3 regions of the Lysinibacillus sp. FW301-JW8 genome follow, and region 1 is predicted to be linked to each of the others. Evidence: riboswitches for the same ligand, from Rfam matches in the RefSeq annotation. Region 1 holds a riboswitch; each other region holds the start of a gene.
The links. A riboswitch is a leader RNA that binds a small molecule or an ion and turns the genes downstream of it on or off. The one in region 1 is predicted to bind thiamine pyrophosphate.
Positions count from the first base shown of each region.

Region 2: it holds a riboswitch for thiamine pyrophosphate, as region 1 does, so the genes downstream of both, AC3WOM_RS22375 (ABC transporter substrate-binding protein) here and thiT (energy-coupled thiamine transporter ThiT) in region 1, are expected to answer to the same signal.
Region 3: it holds a riboswitch for thiamine pyrophosphate, as region 1 does, so the genes downstream of both, thiW (energy coupling factor transporter S component ThiW) here and thiT (energy-coupled thiamine transporter ThiT) in region 1, are expected to answer to the same signal.

Region 1 is NZ_JBYTBB010000011.1:44,697-52,692, reverse strand. Features, by position in the region: gene AC3WOM_RS06765 (aminopeptidase) at 1-874, shown strand, start outside; gene AC3WOM_RS06760 (hypothetical protein) at 1,015-1,149, shown strand; gene AC3WOM_RS06755 (beta-class carbonic anhydrase) at 1,328-1,897, shown strand; gene AC3WOM_RS06750 (GNAT family N-acetyltransferase) at 1,999-2,586, opposite strand; gene AC3WOM_RS06745 (polyphosphate kinase 2 family protein) at 2,727-3,551, opposite strand; gene AC3WOM_RS06740 (TspO-related membrane protein) at 3,751-4,464, shown strand; gene map (type I methionyl aminopeptidase) at 4,486-5,241, opposite strand; gene thiT (energy-coupled thiamine transporter ThiT) at 5,426-5,986, opposite strand; TPP riboswitch at 6,105-6,212, opposite strand; gene AC3WOM_RS06725 (magnetosome magnetite crystal formation protein family) at 6,337-6,669, shown strand; gene AC3WOM_RS06720 (small protein YxzF) at 7,195-7,320, shown strand; gene AC3WOM_RS06715 (helix-turn-helix domain-containing protein) at 7,453-7,996, shown strand, end outside.
Region 2 is NZ_JBYTBB010000072.1:8,864-16,859, reverse strand. Features, by position in the region: gene AC3WOM_RS22405 (solute symporter family protein) at 1-60, shown strand, start outside; gene brfA (ribosome rescue factor BrfA) at 158-334, shown strand; gene AC3WOM_RS22395 (TatD family hydrolase) at 357-1,109, opposite strand; gene AC3WOM_RS22390 (ABC transporter ATP-binding protein) at 1,099-1,848, opposite strand; gene AC3WOM_RS22385 (ABC transporter permease) at 1,826-2,596, opposite strand; gene AC3WOM_RS22380 (thiamine-binding protein) at 2,596-2,886, opposite strand; gene AC3WOM_RS22375 (ABC transporter substrate-binding protein) at 2,888-3,886, opposite strand; TPP riboswitch at 4,045-4,154, opposite strand; gene AC3WOM_RS22370 (hypothetical protein) at 4,214-5,404, opposite strand; gene AC3WOM_RS22365 (sigma-70 family RNA polymerase sigma factor) at 5,385-5,918, opposite strand; gene parC (DNA topoisomerase IV subunit A) at 6,152-7,996, opposite strand, start outside.
Region 3 is NZ_JBYTBB010000033.1:37,112-45,107, forward strand. Features, by position in the region: gene AC3WOM_RS14355 (vWA domain-containing protein) at 1-1,435, shown strand, start outside; gene AC3WOM_RS14360 (VWA domain-containing protein) at 1,419-4,013, shown strand; gene thiW (energy coupling factor transporter S component ThiW) at 4,178-4,666, opposite strand; TPP riboswitch at 4,781-4,888, opposite strand; gene AC3WOM_RS14370 (MFS transporter) at 4,964-6,160, opposite strand; gene AC3WOM_RS14375 (LuxE/PaaK family acyltransferase) at 6,561-7,739, shown strand; gene AC3WOM_RS14380 (iron-sulfur cluster assembly scaffold protein) at 7,755-7,996, shown strand, end outside.

The DNA.
Region 1 (7,996 bases):
CCAAAAAGCCTCAGGAAAAGCATTAGCTAATTATTATAGTTGGTTACAGGCAGATAAATTCAGTTGGACAGTTATTGCCGCTCCATCAGAACAATGGGCAGCAAAGGTATTTCCAAATTTGCCAGAAGATCAACAAATGAATGCTTTATGGGAAGCTATATTTGAGGCTACACGTATAAATCTCGAAAATCCAGTTGCTGCTTGGCTAGAGCATGACCAGCAATTACATAGCAAAGCTGATTATTTAACTAGCAAACAATATAAAGCGTTGCACTATTTGGCACCTGGCACAGATTTGACGATTGAATTACCGTCAAAACATATATGGACTGGCGGAAGTAGCGCAAACGTACAAGGGCAAACATTTATGGCTAATATGCCGACTGAAGAAATCTTTACCGCACCACTTAAAACAGGTGTTAACGGCTATGTATCAAGCACTAAGCCTTTGAGCTATGGTGGAAATATTATTAATAATTTCAAGCTAACATTTAAGGATGGTCGAATTGTTGATATAGTAGCTGAGCAAGGACAAGAAATTTTAACCTCTCTAATCGAAACAGATGAGGGGGCACATTATCTTGGTGAAATAGCATTAGTTGCACACAAATCACCTATTTCGCAATCTGGTTTATTATTTTACAATACATTATTCGATGAAAATGCCTCTAATCATTTAGCTCTAGGTAATGCCTATGCCTTTTGCATTGAAGGTGGCAAAGAGATGTCCTCTGAAGAACTACTTGCAAAGGGACTGAATCATAGTTTGACACATGTGGACTTTATGATTGGTTCTGAGCAAATGAATATAGACGGCATTACAAAAGATGACCAAACAGAACCTATTTTCCGCAATGGGAATTGGGCAATTTAAATAATTCATTCCTACTAATTTTCTTCTAGGTAAGGTATGTTATTGATGTCATAAATTATCCTTAGATTTTCCTAGTAACCTATTGTATAATTAATTTAGATAATATACTTGATTATTTTTAGTAAGGAGGAACTTTTATCATGTTTTTAACGACTGTCCTAGGCTTTTCAGCCGTTCTATTAATTGCTACGGCATTCTTCATCCACTATCTACAAGTTGGTTTAGATTCTAAATCTTCAGTCACTGTAGATCCAAAACCAAAAGAAAAATATTAATATTATTGAAAAACAGCTGCTTTCTAGTAGCTGTTTTTTTATGAACTTTCTTTCGATTCGCTAAATAATTTACTAAACTTCTTTCTTTTTCGTAAAAATTGCGTGAATATTGTCATTATTATTTGCATATTTAAAGTTTTGCTCTAAAATATTTTTGTAGGGAAGGGAGCAAACTTTCATGACAATGTTACAAGATATTCTGAAGTTTAATGTAGATTTCGTTCAAGAAAAAAAATATGAGCCTTTTATTACAACTAAGTATCCTGATAAACGCATCGTTGTTTTATCATGTATGGATACTCGTCTTGTAGAGCTATTACCTAAAGCGATGAATTTACGTAATGGTGATGTAAAAATTGTTAAAAGTGCTGGCGCATTAGTAAGTCATCCTTTTGGTGCAATTATGCGTAGTCTACTTGTAGCAGTTTATGAGCTGCAAGCAGATGAGGTGTATGTTGTTGGCCATTACGACTGTGGTATGAGCGCAGTCGATCCTGAAGCAATGCTTAGCAAAATGGTGGATCGTGGAATTAATCCAGAGACTATCAAGATGATGGAATACTCTGGTCTAGATTTAAAGGAATTTTTACGTGGCTTTGGCGACGTTGCGACAAGTGTAAAGAAAAGTGTTGATACTATTCGCAATCACCCATTAATGGTGAAGGATGTTCCTGTCCATGGATTAGTCATTGATCCAAATACAGGCCGTCTTGATTTAATCGAAGATGGCAGTTATTATCAAGGCTAAACACCATTTTTATACTCTGCCAAAACTTTGAGACAAAGGATCAACAGTCGATGCAGATAGAAAGAGTCTATCCTTCATTGTTTGAAAGATAGACCCTTCTTTTATTCATCCTCTAAACAGGCATACATGTAATGATCTACCCATTGACCATTGATATACAAAAGCTTTCTTAACAATCCCTCACGCTGAAATCCTGATTTTTCTAATACTCGAATAGAAGCACTATTTTGCGTTGAAACATAGGCCTCTACACGATGTAAGCCTACTTGCTCAAACGCAAAACGCACGACCATTTTCACAGCCTCTGTTACAATCCCTTTCCCAATATAAATCTCATCCATCGCATAGCCGACAAAAGCACTTGAGTAAGGTAATCGTTTGACTGCGTAAAGCGCAATATGCCCAATTAGATTATTAGTTCCTGGCTCATAAATACCAAAAGTAAATTCCCTTTTCGAGTCCATTAAGTATAGGCTTTCTTGAATTTTTTTGTATTGGGCATCAACTGTATAATATTCCGGTCGTTGTAATGGCTCGTATGTAGACCAAAAGTATTTATTACGGCTTACGAGACCAGTTAAACTTTGTGCATCTTTTTCTTGGAATGTGCGAATGTAGCATTTCTCTCCTTGAATTGATACCACATTTCCACCCTTTTTCCTTATTAAATTCCAAATTTTAAGCACCATTTTTCCACACTAGCCTTCCGATAATTGTCTTACTTGTTACTTGCTTCACCCAAAAATCAGTTAGTCACTTTATTGTATGTAAAAAAAGATGCTGCTACAACTAAAACAGCTCGTCTTGTTTGCACAGCATCTTACAATTATTATTTTGTTTTTTTCTTCTTCGAATTATCATTTAGTACTTCAAGGTTTGGTGATTCCTCATCCTCTAACTGAGCCTTATCTAAAACATTTGTTAAATGAAGCCCGCGCCTTTGTGCTTCCCGTTCAATATGCGCTATTGTTTCTTGCAGTACCTGCACACGTGCATATTTTTTATCGTCCCCTGCAACTAGAATCCATGGCGCATTCTTTTTGTCTGTTTTCTCAAACATATCATTTGCTGCTTCTACATACTTAGGTGTTTTCTCACGATTACGCCAATCTTCCTCTGTTAACTTCCAAGCCTTATAAGGGTTTTGCTCACGTTCAGTAAAACGTTTGAGCTGCTCTTCATCTGAGACATGGAGCCAAAACTTGATGATTATGTAATCCCCTGCAGTTAAGATCTTTTCAAAGTTATTAATCTCCTCAAAAGCTCGTGACCATTCATCCTTTGTTGCAAATCCTTCAATACGTTCCACTAAAACTCGTCCATACCATGAACGATCGAAAATAGCTATTTGTCCATGTTGTGGAAGCTTTCTCCAAAATCGTTGTAAATAGTTGTAGCGCAGTTCATGGGGCTGAGGTGCAGAAATTGGATGTACCACATAGCCTCGCGGATCAACACGTTCAATTAAACGTTTGATGGCCCCTCCCTTACCTGCTGCATCCATACCTTCAAATACTAATATTAGCCCAATTTTATTTTTTAATAAAAATTGCTGTGCATTTAACATTTCATATTGGAGTACTTTTAATTTCTTTTTATACATTTTTTTATCTAGTTCAATAGATAAATCTAAATCTGTTAAATTTTGAGCCATTAAAACTTCACTCCTTCTATTTGGATTATTCCTATTGTACTAAAGAATCATTTAGATGCCTATACAAATGGTAAATTGTAGATAGTTTATATGAAACAACGCGATACATTATTGGGAATTTCCGTTATAATGGAAAGAGTGCAGTCCTATACTTAATTGTCTTTTCCCTATACAATTTAATACGAAGGGAGAGGAAAACATGCCTCAATTTATTTTGATGACAATCACTTATATTGTCTCAGTCATCCTAACCTTTTCATCCTTTTTCATGAAAATAAATGGTCAATCTTCGTTAGACATCTCTAATCGTTTTCCTGTTGTATTTGCACCTTTTAATGTCAGTCATGTAATTTGGATCGTCATTTACATGTTACTTGGTTTTTGGTTAGTCATGAATTTTAAAAAGACAACAATTAAACAGACTGTTCTTTTTAGCAGCATATGTATATTGCAGATAATCACGATAGTCGTTTGGCATCAGGAGCTATTTATCGCATCTCTTGGCAATACACTACTTTTAGTTTTCTGTGTGTTTTCGCTGTACAATACATATCCTCTAAGCGATAAATCGTTGGCAGGACGTATCCCTTTCTCTATTTATTATGCATGGTCGACATTTATTTTGATGACAGATACAAGCTTTACATTGACAGCTTATGGATGGAACGGCTTTGGTCTTAGCAACCCTCTATGGGCAGTAATTTTATTGACAATCGGTGTTGCCATCGCATTACATATGCGCTTCCATCATTTCGATATTATGTATCCATCTGTATTTATTTGGGCTTATATCGGAATCGCGTTACATAATGGTTTTGAAGAGCTACTTGTAACAACAGCTGCTTTATTTTTATGTGGTGTACTATTAGTCGGTATACTTTTCATAAAAAAAAATCCTGCCTCCCCCAAATAATTGGGCAGCAGGATTTTTAATTTATGCCTCATCCAATGAAGTTAAAATAATTGGTTTGTCTTTTGTCACAATAATTGAATGTTCGATTTGGGCAACTAGTGATTTATCTGGAGTAACGAATGTCCAGCCATCACCAGCTTCAACAATATGCTCTGCTTTTGCTGAGATAAAAGGCTCAACCGCAAGTACCATGCCCTCTTTCATGATTGTAGAATCCCATGCATCATAATAGTTTAAAATATGATTTGGCTCATCATGTAAGGAAAGCCCTAAGCCATGACCTGTTAGGTTCATAATGACTGTTAAATCATTAGCATATGCTTCACGCTCAACAGCTTTACCAATTTGATTTAATTTTGATCCAGCCTTTACTTTTGTCATGGCACGATCAAAGGCACTTTTTGCCACACGACAGAGCTTTTCTTTATCTTCGTAGCCTTCTCCCACTACAAATGAAATGCCTGTATCTGCAAAGTAGCCATTTAATGAACCAGATACATCGATGTTGACGATGTCTCCTTCTTTAATCACGCGTTTTCCTGGAATACCATGTGCTACCTCCTCGTTGACACTAATACATGTGTATCCTGGGAAGTCATATTCTCCTTTAGGTCCAGAAATTGCTCCTGCCTCAGCAAACATACGGCCAGCAATTTCATCGAGTTCAAGTGTTGTTACACCAGGTTTTGTCGCAGCCTTCATTGCCTCACGAATTTCAGCACAAATACGACCGATTTTTTTAAAGGCTTCAATCTCTTCTTGCGTTTTTACAATCATTTTTAACGTCCCTTTCATCTAATATCTACTCTTTAATATAACATAACTTGTTTGACATAAAACGTTAAACGCTTTAAATATTGTATGCCCTCATAAATTGCAAAGTGCTAAAATGTAGCAATATTTCACAGCGAGTAGTTAAATACGATACAAAAACCCTCCACTACTGTGAAGGGTAGATTATTTATGATTTTCGCTGCATTAATTGTGGTGCTGCTGTAAATAACAGAACACCAACAATGGCAGTTAAAACTGTTGCTGGTAGCATATATGTTCCATTATAAATAATTGAATAAATCCATGCATTTTGATCGCCAGCATACTCCGAGAAAAATACAGCGCCAGCAATGGTATGTGCTGCATAGCGTAAAAATCCTGCTAATACAGTTCCAACAATAATATATACCGCCATTTTCGTTTTGTTTAGATTGTTTGCAGCCTCAAGAACTGGTTGACGTACGATTGCAGCCAAGCCTACTATTGTGAAGGCAACGCCATAATCGAGTAAGCCTTGTAACCAATGCACAACTGTAGCACCAAACATTGTTTGCATAACACCAATAAGTAAGCCCGTTGTCAGACCAGGTAAAAGACCCCAGCGAAAGGCTATTAAAATTATTGGTACCATCACTAGACTAACAGAGCCGCCTTGTGCCCATACTTTAAAGGAAATCTGATCAAGCACAAGGCCAATCGCTGCGAATATCGCGATCTCCACAAGCATTAAAAGTCTTTTTTTGTCCATATTATTCTCTCCTTTGTTCCGATGTAGGATACAAGAGCAGGAATAGAAATCAAATTACTTTTTGACTCTATCTGGCAAAAAAAAACAATGCCAGGACAGAGCCTCACATCGTACAAGTGTCGGTTTCTATCCACATCCCTACGCAAGTGTTAACTTACAGGTTCAAAGAGTTAAGGCATTACGTGCCCAGTCTCAGCTGACATCATCAGCTCCCCTTGTGGTCGTTACATCTTTTTTATTTGAACAACCTCATTGTACGCAAACATGGATATGATTACAACTCTCTTTCACAATTTTTTTTGAAACTTTGCTGTTTTTCATGCGTAAATATTAAAAAAGGAGGTACAACTATGGAGAACCAAAAAATTTTATCTGCCTTTAGTTATCTCAGCGTTTTTTTTGCACCCTTTATTGTGCCATTAATTGTTTACTTTGTTTCTAAAGATAGCGACGTAAAAAGACACTCTATTCGAGCACTTATATCGCATTTAATCCCGTTTGTATTTGGTATCATCTTCTTTGCTGTCTTTGTCTTCTCAACCATATCGTTTAACACCTTTGATCCACAATCAGGTAGCAATACGTTTATGATCGTTTGGTTTGCATCATTTGCCATTTACTTACTTGTCTCACTAGGGATTGTTATTTGGAATATAGTGCAAGCTGTTCGCGTTATTCGTTAATGTTTCATTTCTAATATCAATTTCGCCTTGGCGTAATTGCGTCCGGATTTTGAATTGTGCAGGCACAATTCATTCTTTTGAAAATCCGTGACATCCGCTGGAGGCTTTGGGCCAACAGATGTTTTTTGTGCGAAAGCGTAGTGTAACGCAGCGGCAGCAACATGATGTTTTTTGTGCGAAAGCGTAGTGCTAACGCAGCGGCAGCAACATGATGTTTTTTGTGCGAAAGCGTAGTGCTAACGCAGTTGCAGCAACATGATGTTTTTTGTGCGAAAGCGTAGTGCTAACGCAGTTGCAGCAACATGATGTTGGTCACTCAGTTGTGTGTTGCTGTCGCTTCGCTTTCGCACAGATAAATTGCCACAGGACGTGGCGTTCTTAGACTGAGTTCCTCTATTTCAGTAGGTGTTTGGACACCCACTGAAAAGAAACCAAAACCGCATTCATCTCACCCTATAGAGGTGGGAGTCTTCTGCTGAATGAAGATAAACAGGTAGAACTTTTAGTAAAAGGAGCTGTTTTTTTATGAAAGTATCTAAAGTTGTCAAAACCGCCGTAAAATTAGCACCTATCGTTATACCAATTGTCAAAAAAGTAATTGCTGCGAAAAAAGGAGCCCCCTCTTCTCCAAAAAACAGCTATAAGAAATAATACATCCCAAATAAAGAATCTGCTCATCTTTTTCCCAGCAGATTCTTTTTTTTGACTCTATAACTTTTTTCTAATTTGTACTTGGCATAGCAGATTTATATTAAAATAGGGTTTAGCACTACAGATGAGGGGTTGTTAAAAATAAATAGTGAAAAACAATTAATGAGCTTGGTTAAGGCAGCACAGGTTCTTACTTCAACACTCGATATTAACCAAGTATTAGAAAAATTAATGAATGAGGTACTTCATGTGATAGACGGTGCTGATGCAGGGGTATTGTTTATGTTAAATACAGAAACTAATCGTCTAGTTGCCAAGCATGCCATTGGTTATAACCTGGCTTATTTAAAAAAGATTCACCTTGCCTCAAATGAAGGGATGACTGGAAAGGTATTCTCTCAAAAACAAGCATTTAGATTTCACTCTAGCAATGATGTTACAGAAAGCATGGCGGATTTATTTCCACAGTATGAAGAAAACTATACAAAAGCAGTTGGTGATTTAACTTATCCCAAAAGTGCTGTTTGTGCTCCACTTCTTGATAAAAGTAATTCATGTATAGGCGTTTTAACAATTGTCAATTTTTCAGGAGATACACAGTTTGAAAATAGTGATTTAACGATGTTACAGGCATTTGCAAACCAATCCTCAATTGCTATTGAAAATGCAAAATTAT
Region 2 (7,996 bases), on a different contig from region 1:
TACCGCGAAGTGGATGTTAAAGCAAACACAGGTATTTCTGTACAAGACGTATCTCACTAATAATATGACAATTGCCTCGTAAGTAAATTACTTACGAGGTTTTACTTTTTCTGCTTTATTCAGTATTATATTGATAATAAACAATGGAGGTAATACTATGTCACAATCAAGAGCCAAAAAGAAACGTATGCATCTAAAGCGTACAAAAGGAAAAAACGTTGAAATCGATCGTCAATCCTCCCCTTTTAGCACACATGAACGTGTCACAAAGACAAAGCAGGAAACAATAGAACGCAACTTTACAAAATACAAAAAGCAGCGTATAGATGAATAAACACTATATACTGCTTTTTTATTTAGTATAGATTGTAAAATGATTTTGTATTTTGTGTAATTATTTTTGCCGCTTCGTGTGTTGATAACGCCTTTATTGATGCAATGACCTCTACAGAATGGTTCATCATCCAGGGAGATGTACGTTTATTGTCAAAAGGACCTTCAAATGGCCAAGGCCCATCCGTTTCCACCATGATTAGCTCAATTGGATATCTCATAATAAGCTGTTGAATCTCCTCTTCATACGTACAATCAGGCGTAACAGAAATAAAATAGCCATTCTGGATCATGCGTTCGATCACTTTCTCATCTCCCTTGAACCAATGGAAATGGGCTTTTGTTACTTGATGTTTTTCAAGCAAGTCACAAACAAGTGCTGCATCCTCATAAACTGCATGTAAAATAATTGGTTTATCTAATTCCTTCGCTAACAAAACAAACTGTTCCAACAATGCTGTATATGGACGATAATCAATAGATTTTTCTTGCTTTAAATAATACGGCAGACCTACTTCCCCTATTGCTACCATTTCATGTGTATGTTGACGTATCCAATCAAATAAAGCATCCATTTCGTTTTTACTAGGCAGGGCTTGCTCAGGATGAAAACCAAACGCAACCTTTACATTTTTATAAGTTTTCGACAGCATCCACGTTTTTTCACATGATGCAAGATTCATACTGACCGCAATAACATGTTCAGCTTTCTCTAATAAAGAAGGTATCTCGTTTTCCAGATACTGATCTAAATGAATATGGGCATCAATCAACATGAACATCACCCTTCTCTTCTTTTAAAAACGTAAATAATTGTTGCTTTAATGCTGCAAATGTCTCCGAATGACGAATCTCCTCTTGTCGTGGTCGTGCAAAAGGAACAATTATTTCTTGTTTAATTGTTGCTGGTCGTTTCGATAGCACAATAATACGATCCGCCAAAAATAGCGCTTCCTCAATACTATGGGTAACAAATAAAATGGATTTTCGATATTTTTCCCAAATGGATAATAGCCAAGCCTGCATTTCTAGTCTTGTAAATTCATCTAGCGCAGAAAATGGCTCATCTAAGCATAAAATAGGCTTGTCACTAACAATTGCACGAATAAAGGACACTCGCTGCTGCATACCGCCAGATAGCTCTCTTGGATAGGCATTAATAAATGAAGCAAGACCCACTTTTGCTAACCACTCCTTAGCAAGTTCTACATTTGGTCTTTGCTGAAGCTCCTCTACAATTGTGACATTTTCTAAAATGGTTCTCCATGGTAATAAGCATGGCTGCTGAGGCATATAGCCAATCGTTCCTCTTTTCTGCTGTATATCTACACCGTTTAATAAAATAGCTCCCTTATCAATAGAAGAAACACCGCCAATTAATTGAAAGAGCGTGCTTTTCCCACTACCAGATGGACCAATGATTGCCACAAATTCACCGTCCTTTACCTCAAAAGATAAATCTCGAATGACCTGAAGAGAATCAAAGGATTTATCAATATTTTGAACGCTTAGCATGGAATCCTCTCCCCTTCACAGTAAGTTTTTCTAGCAGTAGAATAGCGCTAAATAATACTAAACTTAAACAGACAATAGCCAAAATTGCCACAAACACACGATCTGTACGAAATGATGATTGGGCCAATGTCATATAGACCCCAATTCCCTTTTTGGCACCTAACCACTCAGCAATAACAGCCCCCATAACGCTGTATGTGGCAGCAATTTTAATACCCGAAAAAATAGATGGGTATGCAAATGGCCATTCTAGCTTCCAAAAAGTTTGTGCCTTTGTTGCCCCAATCATCTCAAAATAATGCTTCAACTCCGGTGAGGTTTGACGAAAGCCATCCATTGCTGCAATAACAATTGGGAAAAAGCATACAAGACAAATAATGATAAGTTTAGGTAATAAACCAAAGCCAAACCAAATAATTAATAACGGTGCTAGGACGAGTATAGGAACGTTTTGTGACATAATGAGAATGGGATAAAATAGCTCTCGAATAAATGAAAAACGATGCAGGAGCACAGCAACTGCTAGTCCACAACCTATGCCAATAGTAAGTCCTAGTAAAGCTAATTTCACTGTTGCGAAGGCATGAGGCATAAATGTTTCATACGATTGTATACCTTCTGTCAAAATAGCACTTGGTGCCGGCAATAACCAATGCGGTATATCTGCTAAACGCACGATTAGCTCCCATATGAATAAGAGGAAGGCGATAAAAATTATCGTCCTTCCCTTTTGTATTGCCCACTTCATCACTGGTATTTCTCCGTTAATGTGCCCATTGTAATCCCAGTTGGCTGATATAAAATTTTCACTTGCGTAATAACATTGATGGCACCAAGCTCTATCATCTTGATATTCATTCGTTCAATAATTTGTAGTAACGTTGTCAGCTCACCCTCCATTGTCGTTTCTAAAGGGTGCACCTCATATTTCACACCTGATGCATCAATAATAGCAATGGCTGCATCAACAAATGGAATAACATCTTCATATTTTTCTGTTTTCGGGATAATTTGTACACTGATTAATGAGTTTGCCATATTACTTTGTCTCCTTTTTCGGTAAAAAGTCGTTTGTAAATGCTTGTACTGCGTTAAATTCGCCCTCTAAAACGTTGTTGCTAGTCATCCACTTCGCGTAGTTTTCCCAGACAGTTAACTTTTGCTCGCCCCATTGAGCAGCGTCATCCTGATACTTATCTGCCAGCCACTCCTGACTTTTATGCACAAGATCTTTATCTAAATCAGGTACTGCCTCAAGTAAAACATCTGCTGCCTCACTTGGATTACTGATCGCATATTCATAGCCCTTTGCCACGGCAGCGACAAATGCTTCAACTGTCTTTGGATCATCCTTAATCATTGTTTCATTCGTAGCTAGAACGGGTGTATAATAATCCAGTTGATCACTATAATCTGTTAAATACAGCATGTTCAGCTTTTCACCACGAAGCTCAGCTTCAATTCCAGTCCAAGCATAATAAATCCATGCAAAATCAATATCTTTTTTCATCATTGTAAAGAAATCTATATCGCCGGCATTAATAATATCTAATTTATTAATATCTGCATTTTCAGTTTGCATTAATGATTGTAAAACGGCCTGCTCAAGAGGAGCTCCCCAGCCACCATACGTTTTCCCTTCAAATTCCTTTGGTGATGTAATGCCCTTAGAGGCAATTGAGGCAAAGCCAGAAGTATTATGCTGAATAATCGCCGCAATCGATACTAGAGGTACATCCTGTACACGAGCTTGAGTAATTCCCTCCTGATAGCTTACACCAAACTGTGCCTTGCCAGACGCCACAAGCTGATCCGCTCCTGCGTCACCAGGTTGTAAAATATCAACATCTAAGCCCTGCTCTTCAAAATAACCTAATTTCTTAGCAACATATAGCCCTGTATGATTTGTATTTGGTGTCCAATCGAGTACAACGGACACCTTTTTCAATGCATGTTCATCCTTGTTGGTATCCTTTTTTTCGCTACAGCCAGCTAATGTTAAAAGAGCAGCCATAAGAACCAATAACCATTTTTTCATGCTGAATCCTCCCAGTAAATAGTGTGAAAGTGTTCATGAGTGAATGTTTTAACCAGAAGAAAGCGTATTCATAGAATATCTGTAATTAATGTAAAGAAAACATAAAAAAACGCCCAGGAATCCTCCCAGACGTTGTGCAATCAATATCAAAAACTTACTTTTTTTGAATAGATGTTCCCTACGCTGGTACGAGCCAAATCAGGTTCAAAGGGTCAGCGTCTAACGGACACAATCTCAGCTGGCACTACCAGCCCCCCTACATTCTTTACATATGAACTTTTCGTTGATTATTATACCCATATCTCACTGTAAATAACAAGGCTCTATTTAATAATAACGCTGTAAAAATATTTTAACTGCATCGTCTCTCGCTTCAAGAATTCCACCCTCTGTGAGATACTTTTCATTTAGCCCAAATACCTGTAATGTTCCTTCCATAGTATATCGTGGCTCAAAGAGAGCTAATGGAATATCTTTAAAGTCGTAAAGTGGTGTTAATGAACCATCTTCTTTGACTTGATAAGATCTAAAGCGATATTTTTCCTCCTTCGGTATCCATTCGTATAGAGCAAGATTATTTTGATAGGCTGTTAAAGTAATGGCTTTTTTACCATCAAGTTTATGATAGGAGCCATCCACTAAATCAACATATCCTGTCTCTAAGCTTTCTCCCGTTTCAAAAGAAGCATAGATTTTATGGTCAGTCATTGACATGTCATGTATGCGTTTAAAAGGTAAATCGTATTGTTTTTCTTTTTCCGTTTGAACATCATAGAGCGTAAAGCGGACCGTTTCTACTCCATCTTTTTTAAAGGCACTTGGTAGGAGCAATTGATTGTCCTGATAAATTGGCTGGCTTACTGCACTATTATCAAAGGCTTGTTTAAATTGTTTTACCTCATTTGTACGCAGATTTGTTAAGCTATAAATGGTATGACCTGTCCTTGTATCAGATATTTCTGTCAGTAACGTATCATCTTCTAAATCCATAAAAGTATCCGTAGGAAAGCCTTTGACCTCTAATGTTACTCTATTTTTTACGAACATAGATTTCCTATCATCAACCATCCAAGCAAGCCAATCTTCATTTACTAACATTTTTGAAATAGGGAATTTACTTGTTACTTCCACTTTTTCAATATGTGTATCGAGTGCATAGGAATAAATGGTATTGCCTTCGTAATAATAAAAGGAGTTCGTTGCATCATCAAAGACAGCTGTAAATAATGTATCAGCAGATCGACCAGGGATACTAATTTCTTCATAGAATTGCTCAGTTATTTGCGAAATCGTCAATTGTTCCTTTATTTCATCTATAAATGGATAACTTAGTAAAGCCGTAAGTGCTAAAGCTGAAATTCCTACTGCTATGGGCTTCCACACATGTTTTTTTACAGGGGTTTGCTGTTGCTCAAATCTAACATGAGCAGCCTCTAAAATCTCTTCTTTTTTTTGAGGAGTTAATGCTAATTGATCTGGTATAGTAGCCTTTAATCGATTACGTAAATTCATTTCCATTATAAAACCCCTCCTTTTCTAATTGGATACCTACTCGTTTTCTCCCTCTTGCTAGCCTTGTTTTCACTGTATTGATTGAACATTGTAAAATGGATGCGATATCGGTGATAGATAGTTCATCATAGTAATAAAGCCAAAGAACCTCTCGATATTTCGTTTCTAATGTAGTAATGCTGTGAGCAATAACATCCATTTCCTCCTGCTTTAAAATTTGAGATTCCACTGATATAGAGGCTTCCTGCTTTTTAAAAAGACTAGTTAACTCTGTTTTTCGATATGCCCAGCTTTTAAAGTAATTATGACACTCGTTGACAACCATACGGTACAAGTAAGTTTTCACACTAGAACGCCCTTCAAATTGCTCCATATGAATGTAATAGCGGATGAACACTTCCTGCACAATATCCTCTGCCCTTTCTTTACTTTTTACATATGTATAAGCTAGTCGAAGTAAGTAATGACCGTATAAATCCATAGCCTCCCGTAAATGTATATCTCGTTGTTGTTTCTCCAAGCAATTCCCTCCCTTCATCAATTTGTATAAGTTAGACAAAGCACAATGCTCATTGGTTTCATTTTTCCATTAATTTTGTATTAATGGCATTATTCAACTGGTGCTGAATAACGATAAAAAAATCACTCATAATGAATGGCACTTTAAAAATTAAAAAAAGTCAATTTGCATCACATTTTTTGTGGCAAATCGACTTTTTTAGTGTCCTCCTCATAAAGAGGCTGAGCTTCAATTTAGCTTGGATTTTGTTCTTTTTTTGCTGTTAATACATGTGAGATCTGTCCGTCAGTTGCAATATCTACTTTAAACGAGCCATTTGAATGACGATCTGCACGGGTTAGTGCATGAACATCTACGATCTCTTGTACACCTTTTTCAGTTTCAATGATAACATGCTCCTCATCTGTCGCCTTGACTACTGCAACGATACGATGAGGGTTTGCCTTTAATTCAGTTAAAACCTTTAAGCCCCGTTTCGCACGACTAGCCATCTCTACTTCAGCTACATTCATTTTCTTCACAGCACCTCGCTGCGTTACAATAACAACGTATTCTGTGTCGTTTGGCTGTAAAACATTGACACCAACAAGTGCTTCCCCATCTTTTAAGGTAATCCCTTTGACACCACCAGTTTTCACACCAGTTACTGGTAACTCCTCCATTGGGAAACGGATGGCATAGGCTGTATCAGTTGTTAATAATAATTCAGTGTCATCCGTAACGAAATCTGCAAATATCATTTCATCGCCAGCTTTTACATTCATTGTTTTTATCGGCTTCGAATAACGGGTAACTGCATAATCTGCCAAAGGAGATCGTTTAATTTGTCCATCTTTCGTAGCCGTTAAAATATAGGTATTTGTTTGTTCAAATGTCTCGAAACCATAGACCGCAATAATAGATTCATCCTCTCCAGTTGGCACAATACTCGATATATGCTGACCGAGATCCTTCCAGCGAATATCTGGTAGCTCATGAACAGGCTGGTAAATATAATTGCCTCGATTTGTGAACAGCAGCAGATGATGCTGTGTATTTAAGTTTTCTTCATACAATAAATAATCTGAATCCTTCATCGCAATATCCTGACCATTTGAGGCTGCATGGGAACGTGTAGATGTCCGTTTAATATAACCATCCTTTGTTACAGTAACGACAACCTCTTCACTTGGTACAAGGACATCTAACGTAATTTTGATTTCTTCAATTTCTTGTTCAATTTTCGAACGACGTGGCTCTGTAAAGCGTTTTTTAATATCAAGTAACTCCTGTTTTATGACGCGGATAAGCTTTGCTTCACTATTAAGAATGCCCTCTAGCTTGGCAATCAATTTATTTAATTCATCCTGTTCTTGGCGAAGCTCTGTAATGTCCGTGTTCGTTAAACGGTATAATTGCAAGCTAACAATTGCCTCAGATTGCACCTCTGTAAAGTCAAACTTAGTTTGTAAATTTAGTTTCGCATCTTTTTTATCATTAGAAGAACGGATCGTAGCAATCACTTCATCTAAAATAGACAATGCCTTAATTAAGCCGTCAACGATATGCGAACGATCCTTAGCCTTTTGTAGATCAAAAATCGAACGGTTTGTAACGACCTCTTTTTGATGGGCAATATACGCATCAAGTAATAAAGGTAATGTCATCATCGTTGGACGACGATTATGAATGGCAATCATATTAAAATTATAAGCTACTTGTAAATCCGTAGTTTTAAATAAATAATTTAAAATACCTTGCCCTGGTACATCTTTTTTCAGCTCAATGACCACACGTAAGCCTGTACGGTCCGATTCATCGCGAATTTCCGCAATACCTTCTAGACGCTTATCGACGCGTTGCTCATCTATTTTTTTCACAAGATTCGCTTTATTAACATCATATGGCAATTCCGTAATGATGATCTGCTCTTTGCCGCCTTTAATAGGTTCCACAACAGCTTGCGCACGGACAATGATTTTACCACGGCCTGTTTCATAAGCTTTTTTAATTCCATCAACACCTTGAATAATACCACCTGTTGGGAAATCTGGACCTTTAATAACTGTCATCAACTCATCAACCGTTGAATGAGGCTT
Region 3 (7,996 bases), on a different contig from region 1:
AGGGCAGTCAACATTCGATACACATAAGAAGGAATTGCTGTCTTTGGTGAATCAACTTAACGGTAGACCTGTGACACTCATTACAACAGGCAATACACCGAAAGCTGTGCTACAGCAGGTGACAAACACCAAAGATATTGAAAAGGCGATTCAAGAGCTGGAAGTAACCTATGAAACAGCACAAATGAATAAGGCACTTGATGTGGCACAGGCTTTTGTTGGTGATATACCAACATCCATTTATGTATTTACAGATGCGCTGGATAAAAAGCACTTACCGATGGAAAAAGATACAGTGAAATGGATTGTAAAAGGCTCTGCTAAAGATTTAACGAATATCGCAATCACACGTTTTGCTGCAACTACAGATGGTCAATCGACTATGGCATTGGTACAGCTACAAAATGATACTGATTTGGAGCAAAAGATCACTTTATTGTTACAAAATGCAGAGAATAATAAGGTAGTGTCGGAAGATTTAACATTACCTCCTAATGAAGCTGTGACGAAAACTTTTAAAGATTTACCACTAGAGGCTACATTGGCGGCTACGATTGATGCAAATGATGATTATACAGTCGATAATTCACAAACTGTTTTACTACAAACGACTACCTCAAAAATAGTGGTCGATCAAAGTATGCATCAACTCATTCAAAAAGGCTTTCAAACAATTAATAACAGTGTCAAGATTATTCCGTCTTTACAGATAGCTGATAATCAAGAAACGACTGTAGTAACTAACCAAACAGCACTGCTCGAAAAGATGGACAAACCTATAGTATTATTTGGTCGTGATGATGCCAAAAAAATTGAAGCAAAGGGCGAAGTAAATACAACAAGTGATGCATTGTTTGCATTTAGTGAGCTAAAAGATATTTATGTTAGCACTGTATATCCTGGTTTTGATGGCTACAAAACAATTGCATCGGTTGGAGATCATCCCTTTATACAACGTTCTCCTAAAGGTGATCTTGTCATATTAGCTGATATTGCAGATACAGATTGGCCTCTGCACCCTTCATTTCCATTATTTTTGTGGAGTGCGGAACAGCAGCTTTCAGAATCGATTGGTTCACTTGGTATTTTTACGCCGAACGAGCAGCGCGCAGTTGCTTTGAAACAGGGCGATTGGAGTGTATATTCGCAGGACGATCAGTTTTTATCGTCCATAACGAATGGCTTATTAACAGCTCCAATGAAGCCAGGTATTTATACAGCACGCTCAGAAGATGAAGAAAAGCGCTTAATTGTCCAGCTTCAGGCACAGGAGCGTGTCATCCAAAAAGGAACAAGCTATACACTAGGAGAGCTCCAAGAGAATGGCAAAGAAGAGATAGCAAAAGCTTCACTTGTACCTTGGCTTATTCTTCTTATTTTATTAGTACTTGTTACAGAGTGGGAGGTGCAACGACGACGTGGATTTACGAATTGATATGCCATTAGCATTGTTGCTTTTACTCCCATTATTGATGTATTTTGGCTGGACCTATTGGCGAGAACGTCAGCGCTTGAAAAAGAGCCATATAACAGTGCTAGGACTTCGTATTCTAGCAGTTAGCTGCTTAGTTTTTGCGCTTGCAGGTCCTTATATTTTATTACCTATAAAGGAAGAACAAATATTATTTATGGTAGACCGTTCTGCTTCTATGAATGGCACAGATGGTGAGATGATTAAATTTATAGAGGAAAGTTTACAGTCGAAAAAGGATGAACAACTTGCAGGGATTTATTCTTTTTCATCAACACTGCAAACAGAAGCGATTTTATCGAAATCATTAAAGGAAGTGCCGAAGTTTACAAATATAGGAGCAACAGATCAAACAAATATTGAACAAAGTCTCCAGCTTGCTTCGGGGATTGTTAATTCAAAAAAGGCAACACGATTGGTACTTCTAACAGATGGCAATGAAACAAAAGGGAATGCTTTAGAGCTTGCATCGAAATTTAAAGGCTCCAATATAAGTGTTGATGTTGTTCCATTTCATCAACCAGTTTCTACAGATATATCACTGAAAAGCTTTGTAACCCCACAAGTTGCATATGTGGGTGAGCAGCAGCAATTAGTTACTGAAGTTCATGCGACAGCTGCTAGTCAAGGGGAGCTTCTATTATATGAAAACGACAAACTTGTTCACCGTGAGGCTGTAGAGCTTGCACAAGGCTCCAATGTATTTACGTATAAACATACTGCTACAGCAGAGGGTCTTGTAAAGTATGAAGCTGTTGTACAGGTTGAGCAGGATGCCATTTTTGAAAATAATAAACTAACAAGCGTAACAATGGTACAAAGTGAACCACATTTATTAATTGTTAACGGTTATGATAGTGCATCACCTATTGCAGCCGCTCTTGGTAGACAATCTATCTCCTTTGATGTTATAGATGCTCGAAGTTTGCCAAATGAGCTTTCTAGTTATCTACAGTATAATGCTATTATTTTTGATAATGTGCCAGGACATCTAGTGGGCGAGGCCAAAATGAATGTTATAGAGCAGGCAGTAAAAAACTTTGGCGTTGGCTTTACGATGGTTGGTGGTGAAAATAGCTTTGGCTTGGGTGGCTATTTTAAAACGCCAATCGAAACTTTACTACCTGTTGAAATGGAAATTAAAGGAAAGGAACAATTACCTTCATTAGGACTGGTTATCGTACTAGACCGCTCTGGCAGTATGTACGGAGCGAAGCTAGAGCTAGCTAAGGAGGCAGCAGCTCGTTCTGTTGAAATGTTACGAGATGAAGATACGCTTGGGTTCATTGCCTTCGATGATCGACCTTGGGAAATTATCGAAACAGGACCACTTGGCAATAAGGAAGAAGCAGTAGATACGATTTTATCAGTAACGCCAGGCGGTGGGACAGAGATTTATGGATCACTCGCTAAGGCCTATGAGAACTTAGCAGATTTAAAACTACAGCGAAAGCATATTATTCTATTAACGGATGGACAGTCACAGTCAGGGAATTATGAAGACTTAATTGCTGAAGGAAAAGAAAATGGCGTAACATTGTCAACTGTAGCGATTGGACAAGATGCAGATGCCAATTTACTTGAAGCACTTAGTGAAATGGGTAGCGGGCGATTTTATGATGTTGTTGATGAGCAGACCATACCTTCTATTTTATCCCGTGAAACGGCAATGATTTCACGCACATATATTGAGGATAACCCCTTCTATCCAGCCATCTATAACGCATCTGGTTGGAACAAGTTATTTGCAAATGGTGTACCTCAAATGAATGCTTATATCGGAACAACAGCGAAACAGGGTGCCTCTGTAATTGCGGAAAGTGAGAAAGAGGATCCGGTGCTGGCTCAATGGCAATATGGCCTTGGCAAGACATTTGCCTTTACTTCCGATTCGACAGGTAAATGGACAGGTGACTGGGCAAGATGGCAGGATTGGGGAACATTTTGGCAAACGCTTATATCTCAAATGCTACCAAGCTATAATGACATTGCCTACGATGTACGTTTAGAATCGGATGGTTCATTTATTATTACAGATCCTACCAACGAAGCAGCATTTTTAGATATTGTAGCTGTCAATGAAGCAGGGGAAGAACTTGAAACACAGCTTGAGGCCATTTCAGCCTCACAGGTTCGGGCAGTTGTGCAAGCAGAGCCAGGACTCATTTTCTTCCGTATTGCTGATGAAGATCAAGCTATTTATCAGGCAGGGATAAGTGTACCTTATAGTGCTGAATATGAGTTACAACCAGTAAATGATAAGCTGGTGGAAGAACTGACAAAGCAAACGGGTGGCTCTGTTTTGAAAGAACCGAAGGAGGTATTTCGTGAATTTACGAAGAAAGGGGCAGACCGGCAAAATATAGCAACGTGGCTTATATTAGCAGGTATGTTATTCTTCTTCATCGATATTACGATTCGCCGCTTTGGCTGGGGCATCTTTGCTAAGTCGAAGAAGAAAGAGTCGCTTGTAGAGAATAAAACCATACAGGCAGAGGATACGAATGTTGCTCAGTTATTAAAGGGCATGAAAAAACGATAAATTGGATTAAATGACAGTGCAAAATGATTGATTATTTTGCACTGTTTTTTTGTATATGATTGGGTGGTTCTTTGAAAAGGGGAGGTTCATCTCATAAATTAGGGGGAAGAAATCCCAAAAAGGAGATTTCCGCTCAAAATAGAGTGGAAGGAATCCCTGTTCATTTAATGGAAATTTTTAATAAGTACAGTATTTCGTAGACTACTAGCAACGGCCACACCTAAAATAGCACCAATAATACTAGAGCTCAAAAAAGCAGGCATGAAAAACATTGCTGCGACAGATGTTCCCATTAAGATATATGCATATGGTACTGCTATGAGGGATGCGATGATCCCAGTTCCTACTATTTCACCGACACCTGTTAGCCAAGGTTTGCCACTGTATTTATAAGCTAATGCTGCACAAAATGCGCCAATGACACTTCCAGGAATGGCTAATAGGGAGCCTGTCCCTGTTAGAATACGAATTATTGCCGTGACAAGGGCAATGATGATGGTTGGTACTGGACCGAGTAGAATGGCACCAATGACATTTATGGCATGCTGTATTGGATAAGCTCGCGCAATCCCTGTTGGAATTGAAACGAAGGTAGAACCTGCTACAGCAATTGCCACTAATAAGGCCATGATTGTTAATTTTCGAATTGACATAAGTAACACTCCCTTGAAATATTAAATGAATGGTTATCGCTGCTAAACTGGTTAAACACAAAAAGACCGCTTCCTGAAAACAATAGGAAGCGGCCTTGCATTTACATATTAAAAAGCAAGATGTCGCCACTTCCCTACGCTAGTATGAACTAGATCAGGTTCAAAGGGTCCATATATGACAATATATGTCTCAGCCTTTTAAAGACTCCCCTAGTGGTAAAAATTATTTAATTTGTGTATAACATCGTAACAAGATAAATGTAACATACTGCTAATAATAGTCAATGATTTTTCAGACTATTTAGAATCGGGCTGCATAAGATGTGGTGCTTTTTTCATTGTCCAAATAAGGGCAAGGAAGAAGCAAGCCATCAAAATAATAGCACCAAATATATAAGGGCTATTCATATTCCAATCGAATAAAATACCTGCCAATGCTGGACCAATCATATTCCCAAGGCTCATATAAGCATTATTTAAACCTGCTGCAAATCCTTGCTCATTTTCAGCAAGCTTGGAGATCAGTGTGTTGACAGCAGGACGAATTAATGTTGTAGCTGTAGAGAAGATTGTTGCAACAACTAAAATAAGGGCAAATCCAGAAACGAATAATATTAAGTAAATAGATACAGCTGCAATAAATAAATTGACCAATACGACCTTCATTTCACCGTAGCGATTAAAGAGTGGGGTAATGACAAACATTTGTACAACTACACCAAAAGCACCACCCACTACTAAAATAATAGCAATATCTCCGGGTGTATAATGAAACTTATCTGTAACAAATAATGATAAAGTCGTTTGGAAATTAGCAATTCCGAACGAGAATACCATCATAATAATAAGCATAACAAAGTAAGGCATATGTACTGAACGTACCATTTGTTTTGCGAGATTGTCTTGCTTATGCATTTTTTGTGCTGCATTTGGTTTGGTAGATGGTAATAAAAAGAACGATAAAATAGCAGCCAAAATAGCCGCAGCTCCAGCCGTATAGAATGGAAAATGTAAGCTGACTTGCGATAAGAATCCACCAATACCCGGTCCAATCATAAAGCCAAGAGACATGGCAGCACCAAGCATCCCCATCCCTTTGCCTCGTTCTTCATATGTTGTAACATCTGCCACAAATGCCATAATAGGAGGTGCAACAAAGGCTGATCCAAGGCCACCTAAAAAGCGTGCCAAGAAGAGCATCCAAACTTCTGTAGAGAGCCCAAAACCTATTTGTGCAAGTCCTGTTAGTATAAGCCCGAAAATTATAAGATTTTTTCGACCATACTGATCCGAAAGATTCCCAGCAATTGGAGAAAAAACGAATTGAGCTAAGGCGAACGTTGCAATAAGCATGCCTAAAACTTGTCCTGCAGCACCAAATATTCTTAAATACTCTGGCATGACAGGAATAATAATTCCAATACTCCCCATTGCGATAAACATATTAAACATTAAAATATACAAAGCCGCCTTATTAGACTTCTGCTGGGTCATCGAATACCCCCCTTTTCTAATCAAATATAGTACAGTCTATCACAAAGAAAAATGGTTTGCTAATAGTTAGGATTACACTAAATAGTGGACCAATGGTTTATTCTTAAACTAATAAATGATAAATATTTTGCAATAATAATTAAGTATTCAATTAGTAAATTCCACAAGTTTTTTTGTGGAATTTACTTTTTTTCTTGTAGTGAATTAGGGGTTACATCATTTGTTCTTATGTTAATCTTTTTATGTCAACTGTATGACAAAAATTGTAATAATTAGTGCCTTATATATGGTTGATATTCCCCTAATAATTCCTGTAATAACGGCTAATTACTGATCTACATGAAGAGGTCATGAGCTGAAAACCCGAGAGAAATTGATATTAAAAAGGAGAGGAAATGTAATGGTAACTATTCAAGCAGCAATGGAAAATTTAAAAGAATTAGGTATTAATCCAGTAACAGCAGTCATTGGGTCAACTCAACAGCTATTTCAATGGGATGAAGAAAAAGTCAATGAATTAAAGGGTTATTTAATCTCCCAAAATTTTAAACATCATTATGAAAACAATAGCTTTTATCGAATGCTATGCGAGGATAGCGGCGTTACACCTGCTGATATACAAAGTTTAGATGATATACAAAAAATTCCACTTATTCCGGTAACAAGTTTTAAAAGACCTGACTCTCATTTATTATTATCAACATCTTTAGAGAACATAGAATTTGAAATGCGAAGTACAGGAACAAGTGGTATCCCAAGTATATCGAGAAGGGATGCTGAAACATTAAACAATTGCGTATTTAGTATTTACGCAATGTATAGAGAGATGTTTGCCTTCTCTCGTGGAGCTGGTCTCTTTTTATTCCCTTCTCCAGAAGAAATGCCAGAGATGGGAATGGTAAAAGTATTAAATATGCTCTCAGGTTTGTTTGATGCAACAAGATGTCTTGTTAAGAGAGCATCCTTCAAGCCTAAAGAGGCAATAGAAACTTTAGAAAAATGGCAAAACATTCATACACGCCACATCGTAGGACCTCCATTTTTAATTTATAAACTGGTCAATTATTTAAAAACAAATAATATTCATTTGAAGTTAGATCAAAAGACGATGATTATCAATCTAGGAGGCTGGAAACGCTTTTCTGGTATGGAGATACCTAGAGAACAATACAATAAAGAATGTGCTGAATTTTTAGGTATTCCTGAAGAAAATATAAGGGATATGTATGGATTAGTTGAATCTAATATTTTAGCTATCGAGTGTGAGAAACAGTCTAAACATGTACCACCTTGGGTTCATTTTTCATTAAGAAATCCCAAAAATTTAGCGGAAGAAGTACCACAAGGAAAAAGGGGTGTTTTAGCAATATTTGACCCTACATCCTTGTCATATCCAGGATTTATTCAAACTGAGGATTTAGTGTATTTAAAGAAAGAAAATACATGTGAATGCGGAAGAAATGGTCAGAAGGTGGTATATCTTTCTAGAGTAGCGGGTGCAGAAATAGGTTGTTGTGCCATTAATTTAGAGAAGCATATGGATGCCGCAGAAGAAAAAAATGAAATGGCAGAAGTATAAGAGAGGATTCTAAGCATGTACAATTCTATCATTATTGATTATTTTAGTAACCCTCGACATTCTGGTGAACTGGCTGATGCAAATATGGAATTAAAAATTGGTAACTCTGTTTGTGGAGATACAATTTTTATGAGTGTAAAGGTAGAATCTGGAATGGTAAATAATGCAAAATATAAAGCATATGGTTGTGCTACATCCTTAGCAACGGCTGATATATTTGCAGAATATATCATTAATAAATCAATAGAAGAAATTAA